Regions from separate parts of the Spiroplasma citri genome, predicted to be linked through region 1. Evidence: riboswitches for the same ligand, from Rfam matches in the RefSeq annotation. Region 1 holds a riboswitch; the other holds the start of a gene.
The links. Region 1 has a riboswitch for cobalamin ahead of SCITRI_RS11880 (hypothetical protein). Riboswitches for the same ligand answer to the same signal wherever they lie in the genome.
Positions count from the first base shown of each region.

Region 2: linked by a shared signal. The riboswitch ahead of deoD (purine-nucleoside phosphorylase) and the one ahead of SCITRI_RS11880 (hypothetical protein) in region 1 are both predicted to bind cobalamin.

Region 1 is NZ_CP013197.1:1,476,263-1,484,389, forward strand. It holds gene SCITRI_RS11850 (hypothetical protein) at 1-41, shown strand, start outside; gene SCITRI_RS11855 (hypothetical protein) at 89-265, shown strand; gene rplA (50S ribosomal protein L1) at 287-973, opposite strand; gene rplK (50S ribosomal protein L11) at 976-1,467, opposite strand; partial or broken gene SCITRI_RS12610 (ISNCY family transposase) at 1,655-2,918, shown strand; gene SCITRI_RS11860 (hypothetical protein) at 3,269-3,640, shown strand; gene SCITRI_RS11865 (hypothetical protein) at 3,908-4,162, shown strand; gene SCITRI_RS11870 (hypothetical protein) at 4,545-4,769, shown strand; gene SCITRI_RS08705 (hypothetical protein) at 5,016-5,336, opposite strand; gene SCITRI_RS11875 (hypothetical protein) at 5,631-5,930, opposite strand; gene SCITRI_RS11880 (hypothetical protein) at 5,944-6,252, opposite strand; cobalamin riboswitch at 6,554-6,743, opposite strand; gene SCITRI_RS08715 (hypothetical protein) at 6,973-7,398, shown strand; gene SCITRI_RS08720 (hypothetical protein) at 7,440-7,829, shown strand; gene SCITRI_RS08725 (plasmid recombination protein) at 7,960-8,127, shown strand, end outside.
Region 2 is NZ_CP013197.1:526,249-534,375, reverse strand. It holds gene SCITRI_RS02825 (deoxynucleoside kinase) at 7-630, opposite strand; gene deoD (purine-nucleoside phosphorylase) at 650-1,360, opposite strand; cobalamin riboswitch at 1,759-1,943, opposite strand; gene SCITRI_RS11245 (hypothetical protein) at 2,539-3,237, opposite strand; gene SCITRI_RS11240 (hypothetical protein) at 3,424-4,026, opposite strand; gene SCITRI_RS11235 (hypothetical protein) at 5,008-5,433, shown strand; gene recD2 (SF1B family DNA helicase RecD2) at 5,892-8,054, opposite strand; gene mnmA (tRNA 2-thiouridine(34) synthase MnmA) at 8,070-8,127, opposite strand, start outside.

The DNA of each region.
Region 1 (8,127 bases):
CAATTTTATATATTGTATTTTCATGAACTAGACTAGACTAGTGATATATATTGAATACCATGGTTATGTTCCAACAGATGGAAGAATAATGTGATGAAATAGTTATAAAATTTTAAACCCCTATCTTCATCCAGTTTTAGCACCGTTATTAGTAATCTTTTCAGGCATTTGGATTTATGGTATTTCAACTTTAGTTAGTTATTTAGCATTATTTTCATTAAGAACTAAAAAGAAACAAAAAAAGGAAAAGATTAACAGTTGTTAATCTTTTCCTTTTTTATATTAATTATAATTCAATTAAAACTTTAATTCCTGGTCCCATTGTTGTTGTTATAGCAATATTTTTAATATATGTTCCTTTAACAGCTGCTGGTTTTGCCTTACGAATTGTTTCATAAATTACATCATAATTAGCTTTTAAAGCTTCAACTTTGTATGATGCTTTACCGATAATTGAATGAATGTTTCCATTTTTATCAACACGGTATTCAACTTTTCCTTTTTTAACATCACCAATTGCTTTAGCAACATCTGGAGTAACTGTTCCTGTTTTAGGGTTTGGCATTAATCCTTTTGGTCCTAATAATTTCCCAATTTTCCCTAATTCTGCCATAATATCTGGTGTTGCAATGATAACATCATAATCAAATCAATTTTCTTTTTGAATTTTTTCAATTAAATCTTTACCACCAACAAAATCAGCACCCGCTGCTTTAGCATCAGCTTCCTTGCTATTTGTTAAAACTAAGATTCGTTGTGTTTTTCCTGTTCCTTTTGGTAACACAACAGCTCCACGAATTTGTTGGTCAGCATGACGTGGATCAACATTTAGATTAAAGGCAACTTCAACGGTTGAGTCAAACTTTGTTGTTGCAGTTTGTTTTGCTAATTCAATTGCTTCTACAATTGGGTATACCTTATTTTTGTCAACTAATTCAGCAGCTTTGTTATATTTTTTACCAAATTTTGCCATCCTTAGTTTTTTTCCTTCTTACTTGGCATACCTTGAACAACTATCCCCATATTACGAGCAGTTCCCTCAATAATATTTATTGCTGCTTCAACATCATTTGCGTTTAAATCAATAAGTTTATATTCCGCAATTTTACGAACTTCATCAACTGAAATCGTTGCTACTTTCTCATCTTTTGCCTTTGCTGACCCCTTTTGGATTTTTGCTGCTTTTTTTAATAAAATTGCGGCTGGTGTTGTTTTTAATTCAAATTTAAATGTCTTATCATCAAAAGCAGTAATAACAACTGGAACGACATCACCCATTCGTTCTTTTGTTGCATCATTGAACTGTGTACAAAATTGAGGCATATTAATTCCTAATGAAGCTAATTCTGGCCCTGGTTTTGCTTGTCCTGCTTGAAATTCTAATTTTGCAATTCTTGTAATTTTTGCCACGAGCAATTTCCTCCTTTTAATTAAATTCTCGCTGTGGTCCAAACGTAATGTTAACATTACTACCACATTTAAGCATACTCTATATAATAGAATAAATGCCTAATTAATTATAACAATAAAAAAATAAAAAAACAACTTTATTTTAAAACAAATGTCCTTATCTTGTGATAATTTAGTAATAGTTATCTAGCAAAAATTTCGCAATTATTTATATTATTAATTTGGTGATAGCTACGGAAAGAAAATTAACAATGACAGAAAAACATAAATATAAAACTACTGGAAAAGTTATTAATAATGAAATAACAAAAAAACGTGCTGCTAAAATTTTAGATTTGTCTATTCGTAGAATTGAAAAATTAATGAAAATTTATGATACACAAAATATGACTTCCTTTGCCCATCATTCACATGGTATAACAGCATATAACAAAACAAAACCAGAAATTTGTGAAAATATTCTTAATTTTTACAAAACTAAATATATTGATTTTAATTTTATACATTTTAAAGAAAAATTACTTGAAAATGAAAAAATAAAAATTTCTTATTCAGTTTTGTACAACTTAATGTCTCTAAATCAAATAAAATCTCCTAGAAAACAGAAATTAAGAAAAAAAAGATAAATCACATCCTTTAAGAGAACGCCGCAAATATTTTGGGGAATTATTACAAGCTGATGCTAGTAAACATTTATGACTAGGAATAAATCATCCTAAAATATTTTTACATGGTGCTATTGATGATACAACAAATACAGTTGTTGGATTATATTTTGATTATCAAGAAACCTTAAATGGTTATTATAATGTTTTATATCAAATTTTAAAAAACTATGGTATTCCTATGACATTTTATACAGATAAGCGAACAATTTTTACTTATCAAAAAAATAATAGTAAAAACGAAGAAAAAGACACATTTACTCAATTCAGCAGATGCTGTAATGAATTAGGTGTCGAAATCATAACTACTTCAATTCCTCAAACAAAAGGTCGAATTGAACAGTTATGAGGTACTTTACAAGATCGTCTAAAAAATGAATTAGGTCTTGCAAAAGTAACTACTCTTGAAGAAGCAAATAAGTTCTTAAAAGAATTTCTACCTAAATTCAATAAACACTTTGCTCTTCCCATTGATTATAACAATTCTGCTTTCGTTGATGCACCAGAAAGTGACAAAATTAATTTACTTTTATCAATAACTTCAACAATAAGAACAGATAATGGATCATCAATTAGTTATGCAAATAAAAAGTGCTTAACTTATGATAATAAAAAACTAAAAGTTTTTAATTCAAAAACAAATGTTACAATAATGTTACAATAATTAATGCATTTGATAAAACATTGTATCTTAAGTATGAAAACAAAATTTATAATCTATTAGAATATATTCCAACAGTTAAAAATACAGAAAAAACATTACCAAAATCTAAAGCTCATAAACCCAAATCAAATCATCCATGAACTGAAAGATATACTATGAAACAATTATCAATTAAATAAATTTACGAAATTTTAGCTAGATATTGACACTTTATTTTAAAACAAAAAATAACAAATAAAAAATTAAATAAAAGCAATTATTAATTAAAAAATATTGTTAATTTTAAATAAACATTATAAGGTAAGTATTGTAAATGATTTTAAAAATATTATATTTTTAAAATAAATGGCTTAATTAATTAATTAATTAAAATAATAAGGAAATTTTAATATGGAATTTACATCAGAAATGAAAAATCAGCTGAAAAAAATATATAAATCAATTAAAAAGGTCTTAATTCTTTGAACATCTATAATAAAGTAAACTCTTAAAAAGAGTGTAATATTTTATTAGGAGATGTTCTTTTATTATGGGAAAATGATACACAAAAGAAGAAAAAATAAAAATTATTAAATACTATCATAAAAATGTGTATATGAATACAATAAAAAAATTTACTATTGCAAAGGAAACTTTAAGCAGATGAATTAAAATCACAAATGAAGATAATTTAATTCCTGGAAAGGATCCTCAGTCAAAGGAAATTCGCAGACCAGGCCGACCTAAAACTATTGATTTTAATAGTATGAGTAAAGAGGAACTAATTAAATATATAGAAATGATACAAGATATAAAAAAGTATTTAACCAAATCGAATAAAATGAAATTTTGAGCGGTTTGGTCCTTGAAGAAAAAATACACGATTAAATATTTAACTCATATTTTAAATATTTCTAAATAAGGATATTATAAGTGATTTAACAACGGTATGCAAAAATTTAATAAGTGAGATTCAAAATTAGCTAAATTAATTAAAATATCATTTTTTAAATTTAATAAAATTTATGGTTATAAAATGTTAACTTTAATAATTAATAAAATCTATAATTTATCTTTAAAAGCTCATATGGTATATAGATATATGAAATATTTAAATCTAAAATCTGTTCAAAGAATTAAAAAATTCAAATATAAACTTTAATCTGGGCCTTTTCGATATGAAAATTTATTGAGTCAAAACTTTAGGACTACTGAACTTAATCAAAAACTAGGAACCAATATTACATATTTGCTAACTAATAAAAAAACTTATTATTTATCAATTGTCAAAGATTTTCATAATAACCAAATTTTGGACTATCAAATTAGTAATAATTTAGGTACTAATTTTGTTTTAAAAAATATTATTAATGCTTGAATAAAAGCTGGTAAACCTAAAACATGAATTTTACAATCTGATCAAGGATTTCATTACACAAATTAAAATTATCAAAGACTTTGCAATTATTTAGGAATTAAAATATCAATGTCTAAACGAGGTAATCCATATGATAATGTCCATACTAAATCATGATTTGGTACAATGAAAAGTGAATTTTTAAATCAAATTTCAAGAAAAAAGAGAACTACAAAATGAATTATAAGTAATTTACCTAAGTAAATTTATTTTTATAATAATTTTAGACCACAATAAAAATTAAAAGGTCTAAGTCCTGTTGAATACAGGAACCTAAACCTTTAGTCATTTTTTATTAGTCTACTTTTCTTGACTAATTCACTTTTTTACAACACTTGGTTTTAATAAAAAAGAATCTGAAAAAATAGCAACTTCTACTTGTAAAAATATAACAAAAAATTGAAAACAAATGGGAATTAATGAAAATGTAGTAAATGAGTGAAGTTCAATTGCTACAGACGCTTCAAGAGAAGGAAAAAAACACCAAATTTCTTCACCACAAACAGGACAAGCAGAATTACAAAAAATGATTGATAAAATGGTATACTTGTTCCAATCCAACCACGCATGTCAACAAACAGCATTAATAATCCTGCAGCATAAACTAATCCAATTGCAAAACAACAAAGAATAAAAGATATTCAAAAAATTTATAAAGAATTTAATCAAACAGAACAAAATCAAGAACTTGAACAAGAAAAATAAAAAGACGATTTTGTTCTTTTTAATTTATTACTACAAATTATTACTACAAAATCGACTATTTAATAAATTAATTATTGAGACTAAAGTATTATTTGATTTGCTTCCACAATTTACATATTAAATAAAAAATGATATTAAAATAATTTTAATATCATTTCTTAATAGCATTAAATTTTTACTCGTGAACAAAAATCCACCCTAATGCTCCAACTCCAATAAAAAGATTAGGAACGGCCCCTAAATAGGTTCAGGGTGATTGATAATCTGCTTTTACAAAAAATCCAACTATGAAAATTACTGCTAAACTAGCAATGGCAAGTGCTCATAATAATGATCAAAAGCCTGGTTTAACTGATAGCGGAACCAAAATATACAAAATTCCTAAAATCAAAAGAACTGGTCAACTTGTGTCTCATCCGTAAATTGAAGTTTTTGTTGGAACGCCAGCAGCAAATAAAATGCCAATAATAATAATTCAAGCTGCGCCAATAAACATTAAAATTTTTGGTCATGTTAATGTCTTAATAATTTCATCTCCTTCCAAGATAATTACAATAATAATTATACAATAAAATTATGAAATTATTTTGGCATTTTTATAACCTTTATCATTAAAAGAATTTTAATTTCGCGATGTTAAATATGTCAAAACATCAGTCACACGAAAAGTATTATTAATTGCAGGAATTAGTTGTGGTGAAATATATTGGGCCTTATTTTCACCAATGATTTTAAAATAAAAACCTCAGTTGGGTAATCGGTATTTTATTTTATTAAAACTATTATTTATTTAATCTTCTTGATAATTTAGATCTATTCGAAATACATTTTGAGCCTTAGTTTTTGACACTCTAATTGAAACTTTACTAACAAGGCTTAATGGAATATTCATCCCCACTTGAATTTTATTTTCAGTGCTACTTCAAACTCCATATATTGCCTTTTGGATTTCCGTCTGCAATAAAACATCCCAACGGTTAGAATTTCATCAAACAAATTGTTTTCCATCCACTTCTTGAACTGGATGAGAATCACGAATTGTTCCTCATTGTTTAAATTCTTTTTGAAATCGGTCATTTAGTTGCTTCATATTCTTACTATTTTTAAGGTCTTATCACTTTATCTTGTGACATTATTGTATAACCATTAACAGGGGTATTTTGCGTCAAAAAGGAATTAGAAATATAAACATTACCATCATCAGTTTTTGTAAATGTTATTGGCTCATACAGATGAGTTACATCTTGCATATGAGCAGTATCACCAAACTGTAATTTTTGTATTACTTTATCAAGACTTACAACATTTTTAAAATAAAAATAAATATGTGCTTCTTGATTAAGATCTAATCAATCTTTTTGTTGGAAGGTACTTGATGCAGTTGACAAATAATAATTATTATAGCCAACCACAAATTCTTCATTTTCCTCCGTTTTTATTTGATAGATTCAATCTGGATCACAATAGGAAAGCGATTCATCAACATTTTTACAAGAAATTGTTGTTAATGTTGGTGAAAAAATAAATGTAGAACTTAGGAATAGTAATAATTTTTTTTCATTTTCTTATTTTTTTCTAGCAAATTAACAATGGACAATTTAATTCTAGTTCCAGTAAATTAAAAAGCATTCCCCAGCATGCTTTTTATATAACAATCACTAAATTATTTATTTACAAAATAATTACATGACTCACACCCAAGAATTATATAATAAGACTAATTAAATTTAGAAAGGTCTACTGGCTTAATTTCATCCTACTAACCGCCTTCCCAAAAGTTTTCCTTTCAGTGGCTAATGTGGCTTTCGTCAATATCACAGTTGCTGGGACAGCTTAAGATTTACACTTAATTCCCTAACTCTAAATAACTATTTACTAAATTGTCTAAAATTCATGCTGGAACATTTCAAAAACAAGCGCTTTCTATAATTGACGATGGATAACTTAAGGGTAACAAATAACTAATAATATTTAAACAATTAAATCGAAAATGACTAGGTTGTGAAATAAATAATAATTACTTTGCAATGGTACAAAAGCGATTAAAGAAAATACAACTTAAATTAAATTTTTAAAAAATGAATAACTTTCAATTAATCAAAAAGATAAATTATATTGCTGTTTTAATTGCAATGATGGTTGTATTATCGCAAACTATGCGAATCCAAATTATTCCAAGAACATCAATTCCATTATTTTTAATTCCTATTTTTATAAGTGGAATTATTTTAAATTGATATTGGTGTTTATTAATTGGAATTATGGGACATTTTTTATCAGATTTAACATTATGAGGTTTTACTGTGGGATCATTATGCTGAAATATTGGGACAGGTTTATTAGCAGTTTTAATTAAACTAATTAATTGAATAAAAATAAATCATAGTATTAAAATTATTCTTATTTTATTAGCAAACATAATTATTTATCTTCCAATTGATTTTATGCTTTTTTTGATTAAATCTTGGTGTTTTAAATATAGAACAAATAATTATCGGAATATTAATTACGAACACAATATGTTTACCAATTTTCTATTTTATAACATTAAAAATTAAAAAAGATTAAAAATAATTTTTTAGAGAAAGGAACTATCAAAATGAAAGAAACAGAAAAATATATAAGTTATCAAGTTATGACAAATAATTTAATTTTAACAAAACCTTATTATGATATTAAAGGTAATAAATGAATTGATTTAAGGATAAAAAATTTATTGTATCATTATGCAAGCATTAATATAAATAGCAAATATTTTAAATTACAATATAACAAAGATTATTGTTTTATTACAATTTTTAAAAATCAAAACTTTTATATTAAAAATAAAGATGGAAAAATTGAGGGTGAGGTTAATTGAGAAAAACTGCACCCTTTTTTATTAGAAATGAATAAGCAAGTTTTAATTAAAAAAGCAGAAAAAAAACAAATATACCAAGAAAATTTAAAATATTTTAATAGTAATAAATTTCCAAAAAAAGATGATTAATTAGACAAAATAAAAATGAAATTTTTCAAATATTTTGGCAAAGCCAAAATGTATGATGAGCAAGCATTTTGGCTTTATAAATTTAATAAATTTTAAAAGGTAAAAATTTCCAAAAAAGGAGGATAAAAAGATGGAAAAAGAAGATAAATTTAGGTCATCACCACCAATTGCAACTTTTAAAAAATATAGTAGTAAAAGTGTTAATAAATTAATAAGACATAATTTTAGAATTGGAATACCTGAAAATGTTAATCCTGAATTTACAAAATATAATTTTTATTATGTTAGTGATAAAAAA
Region 2 (8,127 bases), 650 kb from region 1:
TTATTTTTAAATTAAACAAGGAACCTTATTATCAAGAGGTAATAAATGTTGCATAATAATGCTTATTTTTTCTGAAAAATCATCATTGTCAGCATCAATAACAATAAATTTATAATCATTTTTTAATTCATGATATAAAATTTCATATTGTTCATTCAATTTTTCCCAGTAATAATATGGGGTTTCTAATTCTAATTGACGCCCACGCTGTTTAATTCGTTCAACAGCCTTTTCAGTTGAAACTTTTAAATAAATAATGACATCAAATCCTAATTTTTGTTTCAAAATTGGAACAATAACATTTTGAAAAAAACGATTGTAGACTTTAAAATCAATTTCATTCATAATTTTTAATAAATGAGAAACTCGCACAAAAACAGGGTCTTCTAAAATTGTGCGGTCAAAAACAGTATCATCTAAATTATCAATGTTAAAAAATTGCTCAATTCTTGTTGTTAACATATAAATTTGCATTTTAAAAGCAAATCCTTCCATGTCCTGATAAAAATCCTTAAAATATGGATTTTCTTCTAATGGTTCTTTAAACAAATTATAGTTTAATTGTTTGCATAATTCTTCACTAACTTTTGTTTTCCCTGCCCCAACGGTTCCAAAGACTGCAATTTTCATTTTATTGCTCCTTTCGTTTTTAACCCATTAATTGAACAGCAGTGTCTAATGCTAATTCAACCATTGTCATAAAATTATTTTGCCGTTCTAAAGCTGTAGTAACTTCTTTCGTCACAAGATGGTCAGAAACTGTTAATAATGTCGCTGCATGTTTTTGCGTAACAATTGCATTAGTAAACAAAGCATATGATTCCATTTCAACAACATCTAAGTTATGAGTATGAATAAAGTCTAATGAATCATCATAACGGTAAAAAACATCTGCTGCATGCGCAATTCCCGTGTGTGTTTTAATTCCTTTTGCTTGTGCTACAGCTTCAATTTCATTAAATAATTTTTCACTTGCGGCAATTAAATTACTATCAATATTAGCTGCAATTTTTGCATAATTACTTTCACCAAATGCTTCACGAACATTAAAGATATCATAAACTTTAATATTCGGATTATAACTTCCAGCTGAACCAATTCGAATAATGTAATCAACATCGTAAAACTTAAATAATTCGTATGAATAAATTCCAATGCTTGGACAACCCATTCCGCTTCCAGCAATTGTTACCTCAATGTTTTTATACTTGCCAGTATACATTAACATATTTCGAACTTCATTTACTAATTTTAAATTTGTTAAATATTTTTCCGCAACGGTTTTTGCTCGTAATGGGTCTCCCGGCATTAAAACGACTTTTGCAATTTCTTCTTTTTTGGCATTAATATGTGGTGTCATTTTTTGTTCCTCTCTTTTCCGCTTAATTTAATTACCAATAAATACCTATCAATCCTATTTTTATTTAAAAAGTAAGGATATTTAAACAACACGAAAAAGAATATTGTTGCATATCCACATAAATGATGTTTAATTTCTACGGTTATTTTAATTAATAGTTTAAGACAACAACAAAAATAAAACCATTTTAAATCAAATGCTATTAAACTTAATTATTAATTAATTTTTATTATTTATTATTTTTTAAATAATACCTTTTGATAGGTTTACTGCTTTAAATTAACAACTAAAAAACTCTTTTTGACGTCTTTCAAATTATTATTTAATAGTTTTCACTAATAAATAATTAATCATCCAACCCCAGAGATAATAACTATAAGTGCAGCATTGATATCTTACCAATGTTTTTTAGAACGGTCTACTGGCTTAGTTTCACTTTACTCACTTTTCCTTCTCAAGAAATATTTTCTCAATGGAATTATGCTAGCTTTCATCCACTTTACAGTTGCTGGGACAGCCTAGGATTCACACCTAATTCCCGTAACATCCAAAATTGCTTTTTAAAGTTGTTAAAATAATAATATAAAGTTTACTTTTAAAATGCAAGTTAAAATTAACAAATTATTTACCAACTAAAAAGAAACTAGGAAAAAAGTTGATATTTTTATAATTAAAAATAAAACTATTGTCAGAAAAATCTAGGAGAATATAATGAAAATTGTAAATAATATTTATGGGCCTTACTTATTAAGTATTTTTACTCCTTTCAATCTCAATTAGAATCAAAAAATAGTCGAAAATCTAGCCCACCATAAAAATAATCGATAATATAATAAAATAAATAATAAGCAATTGATAATAAATAGTTTTTTAGTTAATAGCAGTTATTCATTTGCAATGTTATTAAATAAATTAGGTTTAGTTTTAAATTTTGTTATATTCCTTGCTAGTAGTAATCAGAAATATAGTCACAATGGTAAATGATTTAATGAATAATGTATTAATTATAATATAATTAATATAATTAGCAAACTCCCATATTATTCTCATACTAATCCTAATTATCATTAAAATGAACTGACCAGATTTATTATTTACATATTCGCTAGCGTTAATGCTAGCAATTTTTATCGTTAATTTAAAAAAAGCAAGATTTTCTTGCTTTTTTTAAATTAAACTTATTTTTTAGTAAATTCTAAAGTAAATAATGTTGATGTTCACCCAGTATAACAAACCGCATTATTTGGAACAAATAATAAATCAAAGTTTCAAACTGCCCGACGACGGAGTGAAAAAGTATCTTTAGTTTTATTTAAACTCACTTCATGAACACGTTTTTCTCAATTACCAGTGGTAAAAATGTCAAGTCCTGGTAAATTCTTTCCTTTATATGCTTCTTTAAAATCATCAATTAAAATTTTTAAAACATCTTTATATTTGCGATTTTTTAAATTTAAAATTTCAGTAAAAGCTTCTTCGCTAAGATGGAATACGCCGGAATGTTCATTTGATTCTAATTTAAAATGATTATAAAAAGCGACTACTAACCGTCCAAACTCCATTAACTTATTTGTTAAACCTTCTTCTGTAATTTCAACTTGAACTTTTAAGGCTTGACCATCATTCATTACTGCTCCAGATAGTGGGAAAACAGCTACTTGAATTTTAACTAAATTGACATGAAAATCAGCTAATCGTAAGTTTTGCCCTCCAATATTAAAAACATTAACTAATGCACGATAAAACTTAACAAAATTTTCTGGAGTAATTTTATCAGGTTGATATTCTTTTCCAGTTCAAACATATGAGGCTGTATTTTTTCGAACAACATCAACACCATTAGTAGTATTATTAATTGCACTTGTTAGTAAACTCAACAAGGTTATTGAAGAATTATATTTAATATTCTTTACAAATTTTTGTAATTCGCTATCACTTTCAATTTTACGCTGTAACTTTTCTAAAATAATTTTATCTAAATTAGCAAAACCAGCCGTATAGTTTACATCAAAATTTTGATAAATTTTAGCAAATTCTGGCGCTTTATCAATTTGAAAAACTCCTTATGTATTGAAAAAATTAACAATTACTCTGGAAATTTTTTGAACCATTCCATTTAAAACAACTTTCATTTCTTCTGAATTATCAGTAATAACATATTGAATCACATAATCTGAAGTTGTTGATAAAAGTTTAAAATTAGCTTTAAATTGAAAATGGAAATCTAATCTAACTGTTTTCACTTTTTCTAATCCTGGTCGATCTAAAATTGTTTTTAATTGTGCCATATCAATAAAAGTTAATTCATAATTTAAACTATCACTTACTAATTCAATTGGTTTACTATCAGGATAATAATTTGAATAGTCATTATAAATCTCATTACAAATATTATTAAAAACAGCAATAAAACCATTTTTTAGTGTTGCTAAAGCATTCTTCACATATTCATCCATTTGGTTTAATTTTTTACTTTCCGTTTCTTTATTGACCATTGTATATAACTTGTCAAATTTATTTTGATATTCAGTACTATTAATTGTATTTTTAGTTCGTGCATAAACTGAAAAATTGTTTATAGCACGTTGCGAAATTTTATTTAAAATTTCAATATCTTTTCCAACACCATTGTTATTATCATCTTTAAGAGGCGTCTTACAACTCATAATTGGACTGAATCCTGCCGTTGCAAAAAAGTCATTCCTAATAAACTCATTAGTTTTTTCATAATTTAAAATCCCTTCGTAATATTTATATTCATACTTTCTAATTATAACTTAAAAAAATAATTTAAAACTTAAATATCATAATTAAGGCTTCTTATCGCTAGCCGATGTTAAAAATTCTTTTTATTATATTTTATTAAATTAATGTCATTTATTTTTAAAATATTAGTAATATTTTAAAAATCATTTACATTTTTCACTTTATCATAATTATTTTATATTAACAATTATTTTTAAATTAATTTCCTTTCTATATCTTTATTTTAAAAAAACAATAAAAATTGGCTTTTTTAATGTATTTTCAATAAAAGCAAAATGTGTAACTAAAAAGAAGATTTTAATTACACATTTCAAATATAAACTAATGAAAACTATAAAATATATGTTTCTCTGTTTGCTTAAAATTAAGTTATTTATTAATATTAATTTTAAGCACCCCCATTTTTAAGCACCCCCATTATAAAAAAACTGGTTTGATGAAAAAAAGTAAATTATTTCACTGCTAAATCAATAAGTTTTAAAATATATTAACTTTTTTCTTTATTTACAATTTACAAAATAATTCATAATTTTGTTTGCATATATATAATACAAGATAGGCCCTAAATAAAAAGTTTCAATATTGAGAAAAGGAGAAATACAAGTAATGAAAAAAATACTAAATTTGTTAACTGTATTAGTACCTGAGCTTTTTGCGTTCAGAATTCTTATATTGATATAGAATTATTTCTTGATGGAAAACAATTAAAAATCAGACATAATTATTATTTTTCATCATCAAATTGCACTTATCGCACTTGAAGTAAATTAAAATACAATGCAATTCGTCTTGTTGGTAAAGTTGATGTAAATCCTCTATTTTTATTAACAGCGGAAAAAGCAAAACAATTTGATAATTGAGCTAATAGTAAAGAAGAGGAATTGCAAACAAAAAGAAACGATAAAAATTATAATAAAGATATTTTAATGAAAGAAGAAGTGGCATTTAAAGAAGAATTTAAACTATGATTAATAGAAATATTACATGGTTATATTCAAGATTTAATAATTTTAGATCAAAACAATCAAATAATAAATCTTATAGCAGAAATAGATGAAATAAAATCAAGATTAGATAAGCTAGAAGAGAAAAAAACATGCTTAGACAATATTTTTGAGTCATTTAAAAATAAAACTCTTGCTGATGCGCCTGGTGATGCTTGAGAAAAAATTAAAGAAAATAGTGACTCTGCTTTAAAAGTCATTATTAAAGAATCAGGAAAAGCATTCGCTACCGGAGTACTTAAAGGTATCGCGAAAGGTTCTGCGCTTAGTATAATTGGCTGTGTTGCTAGTTCTCTTTTCTAAAATGTATAGGAATCAATATTTATTTTAAATAGCAAAATAAAAAACATTAATCTTTATAAAAAAGTTTTTAATTTTTAATTGAAAAATTTTTTTATTAAAGATGTTTTTTAACTTATTTTTATGTTATTACTTAATTAACAGTTTTGCTAGACTTGTATTTACAATTTACAATATTAAAACATAATTTATTGATTTTTTAAATTATGATAGAATTATCTTAAAAATATTTTTAAAAAAACAAATTAAAAGGTAAAAAAATAGTAAATATTTTAAATATTGTATCATTTGTAATCACTACTTTATTCATTACTATTATTATAACAACACAAACCAGGACATAATTTGATAAAGATGTTTGCAATAAAACCTGCTGATGTTGCTACCATTGCAATACATTTATAATTAATAAGTTTTATGTTATTTTACGGATAGTATTAAAACTAGGTAAAATATTATAACTATTGCTCTTTTAAAAATGTTTTAATTTTTTCTTGTAAAGTTGTTCGACGCTTTTGTGGTAAATTATTAACTCCATATAAAAATGCTGATGGTTCACCAATTAAATACAACTTAGTTTTAGCGCGGGTAATTGCTGTATAAATTAGATTTCGTTTTAACATCATTCAAAAACTTTTTGTTATTACAAAAATAATATTATCATATTCACTGCCCTGTAACTTATGAACACTACAAGCATAAGCTAAAGTAATATCATAATAAAGTTCTTTAGTATATGTAATAACATTATCATATTTTACTAAAATAACATCATTTAAATTTTTATCTTTTTTAATATCAATAATAATGCCAACATCACCATTATAAATTTCTAATTCAGGTCGATTCTTAAGTTGCATAACTTTATCATTAACTCGAAAAAAACGATGTCCAATCTTAATTTCTTTTTGGCCAACTGCATGATTCATTCGATTTTGTAAATAAGTATTTAATGCATTAATTCCAACTGGACCATTATACATTGGAGCAATTACTTGGATAGCATTATAATCTGCTTCATATTGATTGCTAATGTTTTGATATAAATCACCAACAACTGTTAATAATGCTTGCGAATCAGTTTCATTAATAAAAGTAAAATCTTTTTTATCAAATAAATTATTATCTTCAAAATGTTCTTGTTCAATTGCATAAGATAGTTCTAAAATGTCATTTCCAGCTTCTTGCCGATAAACTTCTTCTAATTTAATAACATTAAAAACATCACTTTGAATAATATCTCGTAACAAATCACCACAAGCAACTGATGGCAATTGATTTGGATCACCAATTAAAATTAATTTACGCAAATTAACACTAGCTTTGGCAATTTGTGCTAATAACAAACTATCAACCATACTAACTTCATCTAAAATTAAAATATCATTTTCTAAAGGATTATTTTCGTTATAAAAAAACTGATTAGTTAAAGCATCATATTTTAATAATTTATGAATTGTTAAAGCTTTCCGGCCAGTTTTTTCTCGTAATCGTTTTGCTGCTTTTCCTGTTGGTGCTGCTAACACAATTTTTGATTGTTGGTAAACTTTTTTTAAAAGACTAACAACGCCATCAACAACTGTTGTTTTTCCCGTTCCAGGTCCCCCAATAATAACTAAAAAATTAGAATGAACGGCAGTCTTAATTGCTTTTGTTTGATTCATATTATAAATAATTTGTTTTTTATTTGTTAAATTCTCTAACTCTTCTGTTAATTTTTGATCATCATATTGGTCAGTTGTGTTCAAGCCAACTAACATTGCAGCAATATTTATTTCACTATGATATACTTCTGCAACATAAATTTTATCATTCTTAAAAATTAGTAATTTAATTTCTTTACTATATTTTAATCCTGCTAATAATTGTTCTTTTGTTAAAGAAGAAAAATGCTTTTGTAAAATTTTTGTTAATTCATTTAATGTTAAATAAGTATCACCATTATTATTGCAAAATTCCTTTGCTAAATATCAGGCATAATAACCAATTCGAATATTACTAAAAGGTTCTTGCTCAAATGCTAAATAAATCTTATCAATTGTTTTAAAAGCAATATTATCTTTTAATAATAATGAATAAGGATCTTTTTTTAATAAAGCATAAATCTGGTCAACATTATATTTTGTTTTTAATAAAGATAAAACTTGTAGCGATAATCCTTTTTGATTAAATTGGTGATTTAATTCATCATCACGACTCATTGACTGAAATACTTTTGCAATAATATTAGCTTGTTTAACACTAATCCCTGGGATTTGATGTAAGGTTGATAAATTTTCTTTAATCTTAGTAATCACATCTGTTTGATAATAATCAATAATTATTTGTGCTGCTTTTTCACCAATTGTTGGAAATAAACTACTAGTTAAATATTTTAAGACCTCATCATTACTACGCGGAGCAAGTTTATGAACTTCTTTAACTTCAAAATTTTCACCATAACGTTCATTATATACAAAGTCCCCACATAATTCATATAATTGTTCTGGTTGTAAAGCTGATAAAAATCCTTTAATAAAAATAAAATGTGTTTTATCATTTTCTAATTGAAATTTACAAATCCGATAACCATTATTAGATTCAAAAACAATTAATTTTAAATAACCACGTATTTTTTCAACCATTTTAATAATCCTTTCCTATAAATATCATAATTTTTGATTATCTAAATAAACATCATTAATAACTCCACCGCCA